Regions from separate parts of the Pantoea sp. UBA4549 genome, predicted to be linked through region 1. Evidence: predicted binding sites of a transcription regulator. Region 1 holds the regulator's gene; each other region holds the start of a gene.
The links. Region 1 encodes PurR, which represses purine synthesis genes. Its sites were predicted from a motif close to CANGCAAACGTTTGCNTG; they were not measured.

Region 1 (3,129 bases):
ACGGCGGCGGCGCACACGCCCACGGCCTGAATAAAACGCAGTGCCAGCATCAGCCAGACGTTGTCTGCCCACAACATGGCCAGACAGCTCAGGGCAAATATCGACAGGCCAGCCAGGAGAACCGGTTTGCGGCCAATACGGTCAGAGAGTAATCCCCAGCCTACCTGCGCACAGGCAAAGCCCGCCAGAAACAGGCTCAGACTGGCGCTGATAACACCCGGTGCGGTGGCAAAGTCACGCTGCATGTCGCTGAATGCAGGCAGATACATATCCGTGGCAAGAAAGCCGAGCATGCTCAGCAGCGCCAGATAAGGCAGAAATCCTTTTGAAGACATCACTATTTTTCTCATTTGGCAGGGAAACGCGAAGGAGTGTAAAAGGGTGCAGTCAGCTTTGTGAAACGCTAATATTTGCAGAGTGCTGTTAAATTTTTTGAAGGCAAAAAATATGTGGTCTGAATATGCGCTTGAGGTGGCAGATGCCGTGGCTCGCACCGGAAGTTTCAGCGCGGCGGCACAGGAACTGCACCGCGTGCCTTCTGCCATCAGCTATACCATCAGGCAGCTGGAGAGCTGGCTTGCCGTGGAGCTGTTTGAACGCCAGCATCGGGAGGTGATCCTGACGCCGGCAGGCGAGCATTTTGTGCGTGAAGGGCGCTCTGTTATCAAAAAAATGCTGGCGACGCGACGTCAGTGTCAGCAGCTGGCCAACGGCTGGCGCGGCCAGCTCAGTATTGCCGTAGACTGCATTGTTAAGCCGCAGCGCACGCGCCAGCTGGTTAAAGATTTCTATCGCCATTTTCCCGATATGGAGCTGATCATCAGCTATGAGGTGTTCAACGGCGTATGGGATGCGCTCGCCGACGGCCGGGTTGACGTGGCCATTGGCGCCACGCAGGCGATCCCGGTCGGCGGGCGCTTTGCTTTTCAGGATATGGGTGCCCTTAACTGGCGCTGCGTGGTCAGTCCGGATCATCCGCTGGCGCAGAGCGCGCATCCTGATGAAGAGGCGCTGCGCGCATGGCCGTCGCTGGTGCTGGAGGATACGTCGCGCGCACTCCCGCGTCGTATGACATGGACGCTGGATAATCAGCGCCGGCTGGTGGTGCCGGAGTGGGAAACCGGGATCGACTGCCTGCAAGCTGGCCTGTGCGTGGGGATGATCCCGGGACATCTGGCGCGACCGCTACTGGATAGCGGCGCGCTGGCAGAACTGATCCTGCCGCAGCCTTTTCCGGACAGCCCCTGCTGCGTCAGCTGGGCCGGGCAGCGGGCATCACCGGCACTGACGTGGCTGCTGGCTTACCTGGGTGATGCTGAGACGCTAAACCATGAGTGGCTCAGCGAACGCCGCGCTTAGCGGCGATAGTCGCGAAACGGACCGTCCCCGACAGAGCGACGCTCAATCAGACTGGGCTGAACTTCAATCGTTTGCGGCTCTTCGCGTTTGCTGGTGATGCGATCCAGCAGCATCTCCAGCGCTTTCTCGCCCAGCTGCGCTTTAGGCTGATGCACCGTCGTCAGCGCCGGCGTAAAGTAGCGGGCATTGCGCACATTGTCATAGCCGATCACCGAAATATCCTGCGGAACGCGCAGGCCCATCTCATCGGCGGCGCAGATCGCGCCCATTGCCATGATATCGCCGCCGCAGAACACAGCGGTAGGGCGCTGCTTCTGGCTCAGGATCTGCTGCATCGCCTGATAACCCGATTCAGGCTCAAAATCGCCCTGTACGATCCACTCGGCACGCACCGTGATACCCGCTTCATGCATCGCCTGTAAAAAGCCGGCGTGCCGTCCGCCGCCGGTATTACGCTCCAGCTGACCCGGAATCGCGCCAATATCGCGATGACCACGCTCGATCAGGTAACGACCGGCCAGATAGCCGCCCTGGAATGCGTTATCCTGTACGGTATCAGTAAAATCACCGCGTGAAGCGCCCCAGTCCATCACCACCATCGGGATATTACGATTCTCTTCCAGCATCTGAAGCAGATCGTCCGGATACTCAGAGCACATCACCAGCAGGCCATCGACCCGTTTTTGCGCCATCATCGACAGATAGGCGCGCTGCTTTTGTAAGTCGTTATGCGCATTGCCCAGTATCAGCGTATAGCCCTGAGCGAAGCAGTGATTCTCAATTGCTTCAATAATTTCAGCAAAGTAGGGGGCTTCACTGGAGGTTGCCAGCAGACCCAGCGTCTTAGTGTGATTGACCTTCAGGCTGCGGGCGACAGCGCTGGGAGAATAGTGCAGCGCTTTAATTGCTTCCCACACGGCATTACGCGTCTCTTCAGCGACAAAGCGCGTTTTATTGATGACGTGCGAAACCGTGGTCGTTGATACGCCAGCGCGTTTTGCCACATCTTTAATTGTTGCCATGAAAATGGACCTCTTAAACCTATCGCAACTTTATGATAAGTATAGTGTTAAACGTTTGCGTCTGCGCAGGGTTTTCTGCCCGATTTCAGCATAAAAATGGCTGATTTAAGGCGAGTAATTAACCGTGGCAGATAATGACAGCAGCGTGCGCAAAAGGTGTTGCGCAACGAAAGGCGGCGATTCTAGCAAGGTGAGGGTCATAAAACGAGATGTTTACCTGCGGCCAGGCGAAAATAATTCTATTCCGGCGATAGATACGAAAGCGTGTGGTGCAGGCAGAAAGCGGCAACGGAGACTTCAGGCGCAGTGCGGCTGCTGATAACTGCCGTGACCTTGCGGCTGTGCCGGCGTGAAGCGCGAATGCGTTACGCCGTGCGGTTCTGCGTGTTGCGCAACCGTTAGCGAATGGTTTTAGGGGTCATCATACGGCGTGCGCCAACATAATGTTTCTGCCAGTAATCTTCACCCAGCGCGCTGATCTGAATATCCTTGCCGGTGCGCGGCGACTGAATGAATTTGCCGTTACCCAGATAAACGCCAACATGATCGGCGGTCCCGCGATTATTGATGCGGAAAAACACCAGATCGCCTTTCTCCAGCATTTCACGCTTGATGGGGGCAGCGTCGCGCAGATGATACATTTCATTAGCCGTACGCGGCAGTTTAAAACGAACCAGATCTTTATAGGCGTACCAGACCAGACCACTGCAGTCGAATCCGGTAAGCGGAGAGGTGCCACCCCACTGAT
Region 2 (3,129 bases), on a different contig from region 1:
CATTCATGCGCCCCGGGTTGCGGGATATCAAATGGACGCATTCATGCACCCCGGGTCGCGGGATATCGAATGGGCGCATTAATGCGCCCCGGGCATCCCTAGGGTGCATACCCCTGTGCGGGCAGCGGCTGACCATCCAGCCAGGCCCTGCCGTCGCGCATCACCAGCCGGCCATCCATAAACCAGCCGATCGCCAGCGGGTAGATAGCATGCTCCTGATGCTGCACGCGCGCCGTTATCTCAGCTTCATCATCGCCGGCAAAAATCGGTACCCGCGCCTGCAGGACCACCGGACCACCATCCAGCTCATCGGTGACAAAATGCACCGACGTGCCGTGCTCCTTATCGCCGTTCTCCAGCGCCTGACGATGGGTATGCAGGCCAGGATATTTTGGCAGCAGAGAAGGGTGGATGTTCAGCAGGCGATCGTGGTAGTGCGCAACAAAGGCGCTGCTGAGAATGCGCATATACCCTGCCAGCACCACCAGATCGGGCTCGCAGGCGTCTATCTCCTGCATCAGCTGGCGATCAAAGGCTTCGCGATCGGGGAAGTCGCCGGGCGACAGCGCCAGGCCCGGCACGCTCGCCTGCTGCGCGCGCGTCAGGCCGTAAGCGTGCTCTTTATTACTGAAAACGGCAGCAACGCTGCCGTTGATCCGCCCGCTGGCGCAGGCGTCAAGGATGGACTGAAGATTGCTGCCGTTGCCGGAGATCAGTACAACCAGTTTTTTCATGAATGGATAACCACACGCTCTGCGGAATCAGACGCCTTAATAACGCCGATTTTCCACGCCTGCTCGCCGGCATCCTGCATCAGCTGGACCGCTTTGTCGGCTTCATCCGGGCTAAGGGCAATCACCATGCCGACGCCGCAGTTAAAGGTGCGATACATCTCATGACGGCTGACGTTCCCGGCCTGCTGCAGCCAGCTGAACACCGCCGGCCACTGCCAGCTCTGCTCGTCCAGTACCGCCTGCGTATTATCAGGCAGCACGCGCGGAATGTTTTCCCAGAAGCCGCCGCCGGTAAGGTGGGCAATGGCGTGAACATCCACCTGCTCAATCAGGCTCAGGATATTTTTTACATAGATGCGGGTCGGGGCCAGCAGGTGATCGGCCAGCGACTTACCTTCCAGCTGCTCGCGTTCCGGGTCGGTGGCGCTGACTTCCAGAATTTTGCGTACCAGCGAATAGCCGTTGGAGTGCGGGCCGCTTGCTCCCAGGGCAATCAGCACGTCACCATCCTGGACTTTACTGCCGTCGATGATCTCTGATTTCTCGACCACGCCGACGCAGAAGCCGGCAACATCATAATCTTCGCCGTGATACATGCCCGGCATTTCCGCTGTCTCTCCGCCAACCAGCGCACAGCCTGACTGCAGGCAGCCTTCGGCAATACCGGTAATCACCGCAGAGGCGGTGTCAACGTCCAGCTTGCCGGTTGCATAGTAGTCGAGGAAGAACAGCGGCTCAGCGCCCTGTACCACCAGATCGTTCACACACATTGCGACCAGATCGATACCGATGCTGTCGTGACGCTTGAGATCCATCGCCAGGCGCAGCTTGGTGCCGACGCCATCCGTTCCCGAAACCAGCACCGGCTCGCGATATTTCTGCGGCAGCGCACACAGCGCGCCAAAGCCGCCCAGCCCACCCATCACTTCCGGGCGGCGGGTTTTCTTTACTACGCCTTTAATACGGTCAACCAGATCGTTACCAGCATCAATATCAACACCGGCGTCTTTGTAGCTGAGAGAGGTTTTGTCGGTCACTGCGGAATCCCCACGCGATTGCGATTGGTGGCAAAAATTAAGCGCGGCAATTCTAACAGCGCAGGCAAACGTTTGCGAGTCTGATCTCGCGCCGGATATTCGTTGTGTCAGATTTTCGCAATTCCGCTATTCTCAGGACAGGCAGCCACCCCCCTGCGCAATCCGCTGTGGCGCAAAAGCAAAAAGGCGGTATAATCCGGCGATTTTTTTTAGCTCAACTCAATTCCGGGAGAACAATCATGAAAATCGTGGAAGTCAGACACCCGCTGGTTAAACACAAACTCGGCCTGATGCGTGAGCATGATATCAGCACCAAACGCTTTCGCGAGCTGGCCTCGGAAGTAGGCAGCCTGCTGACCTATGAAGCCACCGCCGATCTCGAAACCGAACGCGTGACGATTGAAGGCTGGAACGGCCCGGTTGATGTTGATCAAATCAAAGGTAAAAAAATTACCGTGGTCCCTATTCTGCGCGCCGGTCTCGGCATGATGGAAGGGGTGCTGGAGCACGTACCAAGCGCGCGTATCAGCGTGGTGGGCGTCTACCGCGATGAAGAGACGCTGGAGCCGGTGCCCTATTTCCAGAAGCTGGTCTCTAACATCGAAGAACGCATGGCGCTGGTCGTCGATCCGATGCTGGCGACCGGTGGCTCCATGATTGCAACCATCGACCTGCTGAAAAAAGCGGGCTGCAGCAGCATCAAGGTGCTGGTACTGGTGGCGGCGCCGGAAGGCATTGCGGCGCTGGAGAAAGCGCATCCGGACGTTGAGCTCTATACCGCGTCAGTCGATCAGGGGCTGAATGAGAAAGGCTATATCATTCCGGGTCTCGGCGATGCCGGTGATAAGATCTTCGGAACGAAATAATGTTTACTCCGGGGTATGTTGCTGGTCACTCTGCCTCCGGGCAGTGCCCGAAACCGTTGCCTGCGCCGGTACGCTCCGGCTGCTGCGCGCTGGCCGTGAACCCATTGCCGCCAGCAACACCCGGCCTGCGCCTGCAGGCAGAATATGCATTAGCATTTTTTAAAGAACAGTATTTGAGCAGCCGACCAGAGAGTCGGTTTTTTTTTAACAAAAAAACAGTAATTAACCGCCTGTAATACAGGAAGGGAAGGGGATACGATGACGAGACGTGCCATTGGGGTGAGCGAACGCCCGCCGCTGCTGCAAACCATTCCACTCAGCCTGCAGCATCTGTTTGCGATGTTTGGCGCCACGGTGCTGGTGCCGATACTGTTTCATATTAACCCGGCGACCGTGCTGCTGTTTAATGGCGTCGGCACGTTACTCTATCTGTTTATCTGCAAAGGTAAAATTCCCGCTTATCTCGGCTCCAGCTTTGCTTTTATTTCACCG
Region 3 (3,129 bases), 180 kb from region 1:
CTCCCACGGCTTGAGAAACGCGCGGTTTTCCGCGTAATAGTCTGCCAGCCGCCAGGCGTCGCGTTCATGCACCAGACGCACCACCAGACGATCGGTTGTAAGCCGCACGCGCGGGCCTGCAGAGCGATAGCCAAACATCAAATCTCCTGAAATCCTTAGCGAAAGAGCGCGGAATGCCGCTGACATTTTCTTCACTATAACCGCCCCGCAGGCTGCGACACAACGTTGCTGAATAAGCGCGTGGTTTGCCCCTTCCACGGTTCTCTTCCATACTTCCGGCAGGATCGGAAAAAGGGTGAATACCTCACCCGGAAAACCACAGGAGAAACGGGATGAAACTTTACATCTACGATCACTGCCCCTTCTGCGTAAAAGCGCGCATGATTTTCGGCTTAAAGAATCTGCCGATAGAACTGGTGGTTATGCTGAATGATGACGAAGCGACGCCGGTAAAACTGATTGGCCAGAAAATGGCACCGGTATTACAAAAAGCAGACGGCAGCGCCATGCCGGAGAGTATGGAGATTGTGCACTGGGTAGACAGGCAGGATGGCGAACCGCTGCTGACCGGCAAAACTAATCCGGCCATCTCTGACTGGCTGCGCCACGTCAACAGCTATATCAACAAGCTTTTAATTCCCCGTATCGCCGACGCCGCGTTTGCCGAATTTGCCACTCCGGAGGCGCGACGCTATTTTCACGACAAAAAAGAGGCAAGCCTTGGTGATTTCACCGAGCTGCGCAAGCATGCCCCCGGCCTGATCAAAAAGATCAGTGACGATCTGCGCCAGCTGGATCGGCTGATCGTGAAGCCCAACGCCGTTAACGGTGAGCTCTCAGAGGATGATATTCACCTGTTCCCGCTGCTGCGCTCGCTGACGCTGGTATCAGGCATCGACTGGCCAAGCCGTGTCACCGATTACCGCGATAACATGGCGAAACAGACGCAGGTCAATCTGCTCTCTTCTATTGCCGCCTGAATGCTAAACAGAGAGAAACCCGGCCCCGGGTTTCTCATCTTATCTGATGACACCTCGCGCCGATTCAGGCAGGCTTAGCGCTGTTTGCCACACCGGAATGAGGATCCAATGAAAAAGAAATTCTGTGGAATCGCGGCGCTGCTTGGCATGCTGCTGCTCAGCGGCTGTAATCAGCTGACGCAATACACCATCACGGAACAGGAAGTGAATCAGGCGCTGCAAAAGCGCAACAATTTTGAAAAAGAGATTGGCGTCTCCGGCCTTATCAATGCGCATATCGTGCTTAGCGATCTCAGCAGCGAAATCGGGCGTGAAGAACCCGATCGCGTAACCCTTTCCGGTAAAGCGAAAATTGATGTGACCTCACTGTTTGGTCCGCAGCAGGCTGAGATGCTGCTGAAAATGAAGGCGCAGCCGGTTTATAACGCGCAGGAAGGTGCTATCTACCTGCACAACCTCTCGATTGTTGATGCACAGGTGGTGCCGGAAAAAATGGCGTCGATTGTAAAAACACTGACGCCCTATCTTAATCAGTCTCTGCAGCACTATTTCAACGAGCGTCCGGCCTATCTGCTGAGCGCGGACCGCAGCAAAGGCGAAGCGCTGGCGAAAAAGCTGGCGAAAGGACTGGAAGTCAAACCGGGCCAGCTGGTGATCCCTTTTACCGACTGATGTAATCCCATGCGGCCAGCGTTTGCCTGGCCGCCTGCATCACCGCTCTCCGGCGATAAAAAGCCGTGCAAACGGTTGCCTGCCCGCTTAAGATATCGCCCCGGCCTGAATGCGCCATTCTGTTTTCACTTAAGCCGGAGCCTGACCATGACCTCTCAACCACAGCACATCACTATTCGCCGCCCTGATGACTGGCATATTCACCTGCGCGACGGCGTGATGCTTGAAAGCGTTCTGCCCTATACCAGCGCTGTAAATGGCCGGGCAATTGTCATGCCTAATCTGGTGCCGCCGGTTACCAGCGTGGCGGCGGCCAGCGCATATCGCGCGCGCATTCTTGCCGCCCTGCCCGCCGCGCACAACTTTACGCCACTGATGACCTGCTATCTGACCGATTCACTCGATCCGGATGAAATTGAAGCGGGTTTTCGCGCCGGCGTATTTACGGCTGCTAAGCTCTATCCGGCACATGCCACCACTAACTCAAGCCACGGCGTAACAAATACCGCAGCGATTGCCAGCGTGCTGGAACGCATGCAGGAGATAGGCATGCCGATGCTGGTGCATGGCGAAGTCACTGATTCCCACATTGATATTTTTGATCGCGAAGCGCGCTTTATTGAAACCGTGCTGCATCCGCTGCGCCAGCAGTTTTCCGGCCTGAAAGTGGTCATGGAGCACATCACCACAAAAGAGGCGGCTGACTATGTGGCTGACGGTAACGCGCTGCTGGCAGCCACCATCACCCCGCAGCATCTGATGTTTAACCGTAACCATATGCTGGTGGGCGGGATCCGGCCTCACCTCTACTGCCTGCCTGTTCTGAAGCGCAATACGCATCAGCAGGCGCTGCGTCAGCTGGTAGCCAGCGGCCATCCGCGCGTTTTTCTCGGCACGGATACTGCGCCCCATCTGCGGCATGCCAAAGAAGCAAGCTGCGGCTGTGCAGGCGTCTTCAATGCGCCGACCTCTCTGCCCGCTTACCTTACCGTGTTTGAAGAGCTCAACGCACTGGATCACTTTGAAGCGTTCTGCTCAGAAAATGGTCCGAATTTTTATGGACTGCCGCTTAACGAGGAAACGCTGACGCTGGTCCGCGAGCCCTGGCAGGTTGCTGAAAGCGTCACCGCAGGCGACGATACGCTGGTGCCCTTCCTCGCGGGTGAAACGCTTAACTGGCGCATCAAAGAATAAGCGATTACTGCTTGCCTTCGGCATGACTATACTGTACAAATAACCAGTATATTAAACCGGAGGCGTCTATGCGTATCGATATTACCGTAGCGAAAAATCGCCCGCTGCCTGCAGGTGCCCTGGATGCGCTTGGCGCAGAGCTTTCACGTCGTATTGCGCAGGATTTCCCGGAGGGCGAACATCACGTTAATGTGCGTTATGCCACCGGTAACCAGCTGAGCGTAACCGGCGGCTGTAAAACCTCGCGCGATCGCATTACCGATATTTTACAGGAAACCTGGGA
Region 4 (3,129 bases), on a different contig from region 1:
TAAGGCGCGCTGTTCACCAGCTCGGGGGAGTCGGTCAGCGCCTCATTCACCGCCACAATTTCACCACTCAGCGGCGCATAGATATCGGAAGCGGCTTTAACCGACTCTGCCACTGCGCAGTCATCGCCCGCGCTAAACGTAGCGCCAACGTCTGGCAGGTCGACAAACACCATATCACCGAGCAGCTCCTGCGCATGCTCGGTGATCCCCACGGTGTAAGAGCCATCTTCCTCTTTACGCACCCACTCGTGGCTGTCGCGGTATTTCAACGTATTTGGCACATTGCTCATCGCCATTTCTCCTGAAAAATTTACTGAGCGACCGGCTTACCGGCGCGAACAAAAACGGGTTTAGTTACTTTTACCGGCATTTCGCGATTGCGGATCTCCACAATGGCCTGCTCGCCAATACCGGCAGGCACGCGCGCCAGGGCGATGCTGCAGCCCAGCGTCGGCGAGAAGGAACCACTGGTAATCATACCCTGCTGCGGTACACCCTGCTCATCGGTGAAGCGCACCGTCTGGCCACCGCGCAGTACGCCTTTCTCCGTCATGATCAGGCCTACCAGTTTTTCACTGCCCTGCTCACGCTGCGCTTCCAGCGCTTCACGTCCGATAAAATTGCGGTCGGCCGGCTCCCGGCTGATGGTCCAGCCCATATTCGCGGCCAGCGGCGAAACGCCCTCATCCATCTCCTGGCCATAGAGATTCATACCTGCCTCCAGACGCAGTGTGTCGCGTGCGCCCAGGCCGGCGGGTTTTACACCGGCAGCCAGCAGCTGCTGCCAGAACGCTTCAGCCTGGTCAGCTGGCAGCGCAATTTCATAGCCCGCCTCACCGGTGTAGCCGGTGGTGGCAATGAACAGGTCGCCTGACTGCACGCCATAAAATGGTTTCATGCCGGCAACGGCGGCGCGTTGAGTGTCATCAAACAGCGTCTCAGCTTTCTGCTGCGCATTCGGGCCCTGAACGGCAATCAGCGCCAGATCGCGACGCTCTGTCAGCGCTACGCCAAACGGTGCGGCGTGCTGCGTTATCCAGGCGAGGTCTTTCTCGCGTGTGGCAGAGTTCACTACCAGCCGAAAGAAGTCTTCCTGCATAAAATAGACGATCAGGTCGTCTATCACGCCACCTGAAGCGTTAAGCATGCCGCTGTAGAGCGCCTTGCCAGGCTGCGTCAGTTTTGCAACATCATTTGCCAGCAGATAGCGTAAAAACTCGCGGGTGCGTACACCGTGCAGGTCAACAATGGTCATGTGCGATACATCAAACATGCCGGCGTCGCTGCGCACTGCGTGATGCTCATCAATTTGCGAGCCGTAGTGCAGCGGCATCATCCAGCCATGAAAGTCCACCATGCGTGCACCATCGCGCTGGTGCTGGTTAAACAGAGGCGTTTGCTGAGTCATAACCATCCTGTGAAAACAAATAAGCGGGCTCGTCTGCGCGAGAATACACGGCAACGCAAACGTTCTCTTTTCGCTGACGTTACCACTGAAAAACAGATTTAACCATAAGCAAAACGAGGTCGAAGCCGGACCTCACAGTTGCAGTGCGTCCTGTAGCATGCAGCATAATTCGCTGCCTTTGTGTGATTAACCGCGCAGATTATGCAACTTTCAGGTCATATTTCAGTAAATAAAACACGCAGACGTTGTTGATAAGTGAAAGGGTATAAAAGGGTGATGCATTATGTATGAAAATAACTAATGCGAATAAGGCAGTGAAATTAGAATAAATCAAACGAGGCATCATTATGATGCAAAGCGCTCTGTTTTAGTGCGAACAGGGAGTCAGGGAAAATTTTTTGCCGGGGCGCATTAATGCGCCCCCTACATTTTCCTCTGTAGCCGTAGGGGCGCCATTTATGGCGCCCGGGATAATGCGGGTGCGAAATGTGACGTCCGCGGATGGATTTGAACCGGGGCGCATTAATGCGCCCCCTACAATAGGACGGTGCGAAATGTGACGTCCGCGGATGGATTTGAAACGGGGCGCATTAATGCGCCCCCTACGGCAAAATGGGTGCGAAACAATGATGCCCTGCATTGGGTTTTCGTAGGGGCGCCATTTATGGCGCCCGGGTTAATGCGGGTGCGAAATGTGACGTCCGCGGATGGGTCTAAACCGGGGCGCATTAATGCGCCCCCTGTGGTAAGGCGGATACGAAACAACAACGCCCTGGTTAGCTAGCGGATCCACTCAGGCAGATCGTTCAGTCCCATCGCCTGCTTCAGCAGACGCGGCTTGACGCCTGGCAGCGTATCGGCCAGCTTCAGACCGACGTCACGCAGCAGCTTTTTCGCCGGATGGGTGCCGGCAAACAGCTCACGGAATCCCTGCATGCCGGCCAGCATCAGCGCTGCGCTGTGCTTGCGGCTGCGTTCATAGCGGCGCAGTGAGAGGTGCTCGCCGATATCACGGCCCGCCTGATGCAGCCGGCGGATTTCACCAATCAGCTCGGCCGCATCCATAAAGCCTAAGTTCACGCCCTGCCCGGCCAGCGGATGAATGGTGTGCGCGGCATCGCCGACCAGCGCCAGACGGTGGGCGGCAAAATTGCGCGCATAGCGTGCCGTCAGCGGGAACGTTTTACGCTCGCTCTCAACGCTGCATAATCCCAGACGCATATCAAAAGCCACTGAGAGCTGCTGATTAAACAGCGCTGCGGGCATCGACTGCAGACGAGCCGCTTCCTGCGGAGCAAGTGACCAGACGATTGAGCACAGATGCGGATCCTGCATTGGCAGAAAAGCGAGAATGCCTTCGCCATGAAACACCTGACGCGCGACGGCATCATGCGGCATATCAGTGCGCACATTGGCGACCAGCGCATGGTGCTCGTAATCCCAGAACGTCAGCGGGATATCCGCTTTTTCACGCAGCCAGGAGCCGGCGCCGTCGGCGGCAATCATCAGCCGGGCGGTCATCATGGTGCCATCTTCCAGCGTGATAAACGCTTCATTATCACCAAACGCGACCTGCTGCAGCCGGGCCGGTGCAAACAGCGTGACGTCTTTGCACTGGCTGGCGCGCTGCCACAGCGCACTGTGAATAACCTCATTCTCGATAATATAACCAAGATGTGACAGCCCCTGCTGCTCATCATCAAAGCTAATGGATCCAAAGC

Region 2: a site for PurR is predicted at 1,833-1,850, ahead of purM (phosphoribosylformylglycinamidine cyclo-ligase). Genes of this name have one in related genera too.
Region 3: a site for PurR is predicted at 1,717-1,734, ahead of pyrC (dihydroorotase). Genes of this name have one in related genera too.
Region 4: a site for PurR is predicted at 1,461-1,478, ahead of gcvT (glycine cleavage system aminomethyltransferase GcvT). Genes of this name have one in related genera too.

Annotation. Positions count from the first base shown of each region.
Region 1 covers NZ_DGLH01000009.1:568,155-571,283, reverse strand. Annotated here, with positions in the region: gene punC (purine nucleoside transporter PunC) at 1-338, opposite strand, end outside; gene punR (DNA-binding transcriptional activator PunR) at 448-1,359, shown strand; gene purR (HTH-type transcriptional repressor PurR) at 1,356-2,381, opposite strand; gene B3041_RS09345 (C40 family peptidase) at 2,780-3,129, opposite strand, start outside.
Region 2 covers NZ_DGLH01000007.1:38,578-41,706, reverse strand. Annotated here, with positions in the region: gene purN (phosphoribosylglycinamide formyltransferase) at 99-734, opposite strand; gene purM (phosphoribosylformylglycinamidine cyclo-ligase) at 731-1,771, opposite strand; gene upp (uracil phosphoribosyltransferase) at 2,011-2,637, shown strand; gene uraA (uracil permease) at 2,896-3,129, shown strand, end outside.
Region 3 covers NZ_DGLH01000009.1:746,268-749,396, forward strand. Annotated here, with positions in the region: gene rimJ (ribosomal protein S5-alanine N-acetyltransferase) at 1-138, opposite strand, end outside; gene grxB (glutaredoxin 2) at 333-980, shown strand; gene B3041_RS10255 (lipoprotein) at 1,089-1,652, shown strand; gene pyrC (dihydroorotase) at 1,800-2,846, shown strand; gene dinI (DNA damage-inducible protein I) at 2,915-3,129, shown strand, end outside.
Region 4 covers NZ_DGLH01000003.1:74,907-78,035, reverse strand. Annotated here, with positions in the region: gene gcvH (glycine cleavage system protein GcvH) at 1-290, opposite strand, end outside; gene gcvT (glycine cleavage system aminomethyltransferase GcvT) at 311-1,408, opposite strand; gene ubiI (FAD-dependent 2-octaprenylphenol hydroxylase) at 2,189-3,129, opposite strand, start outside.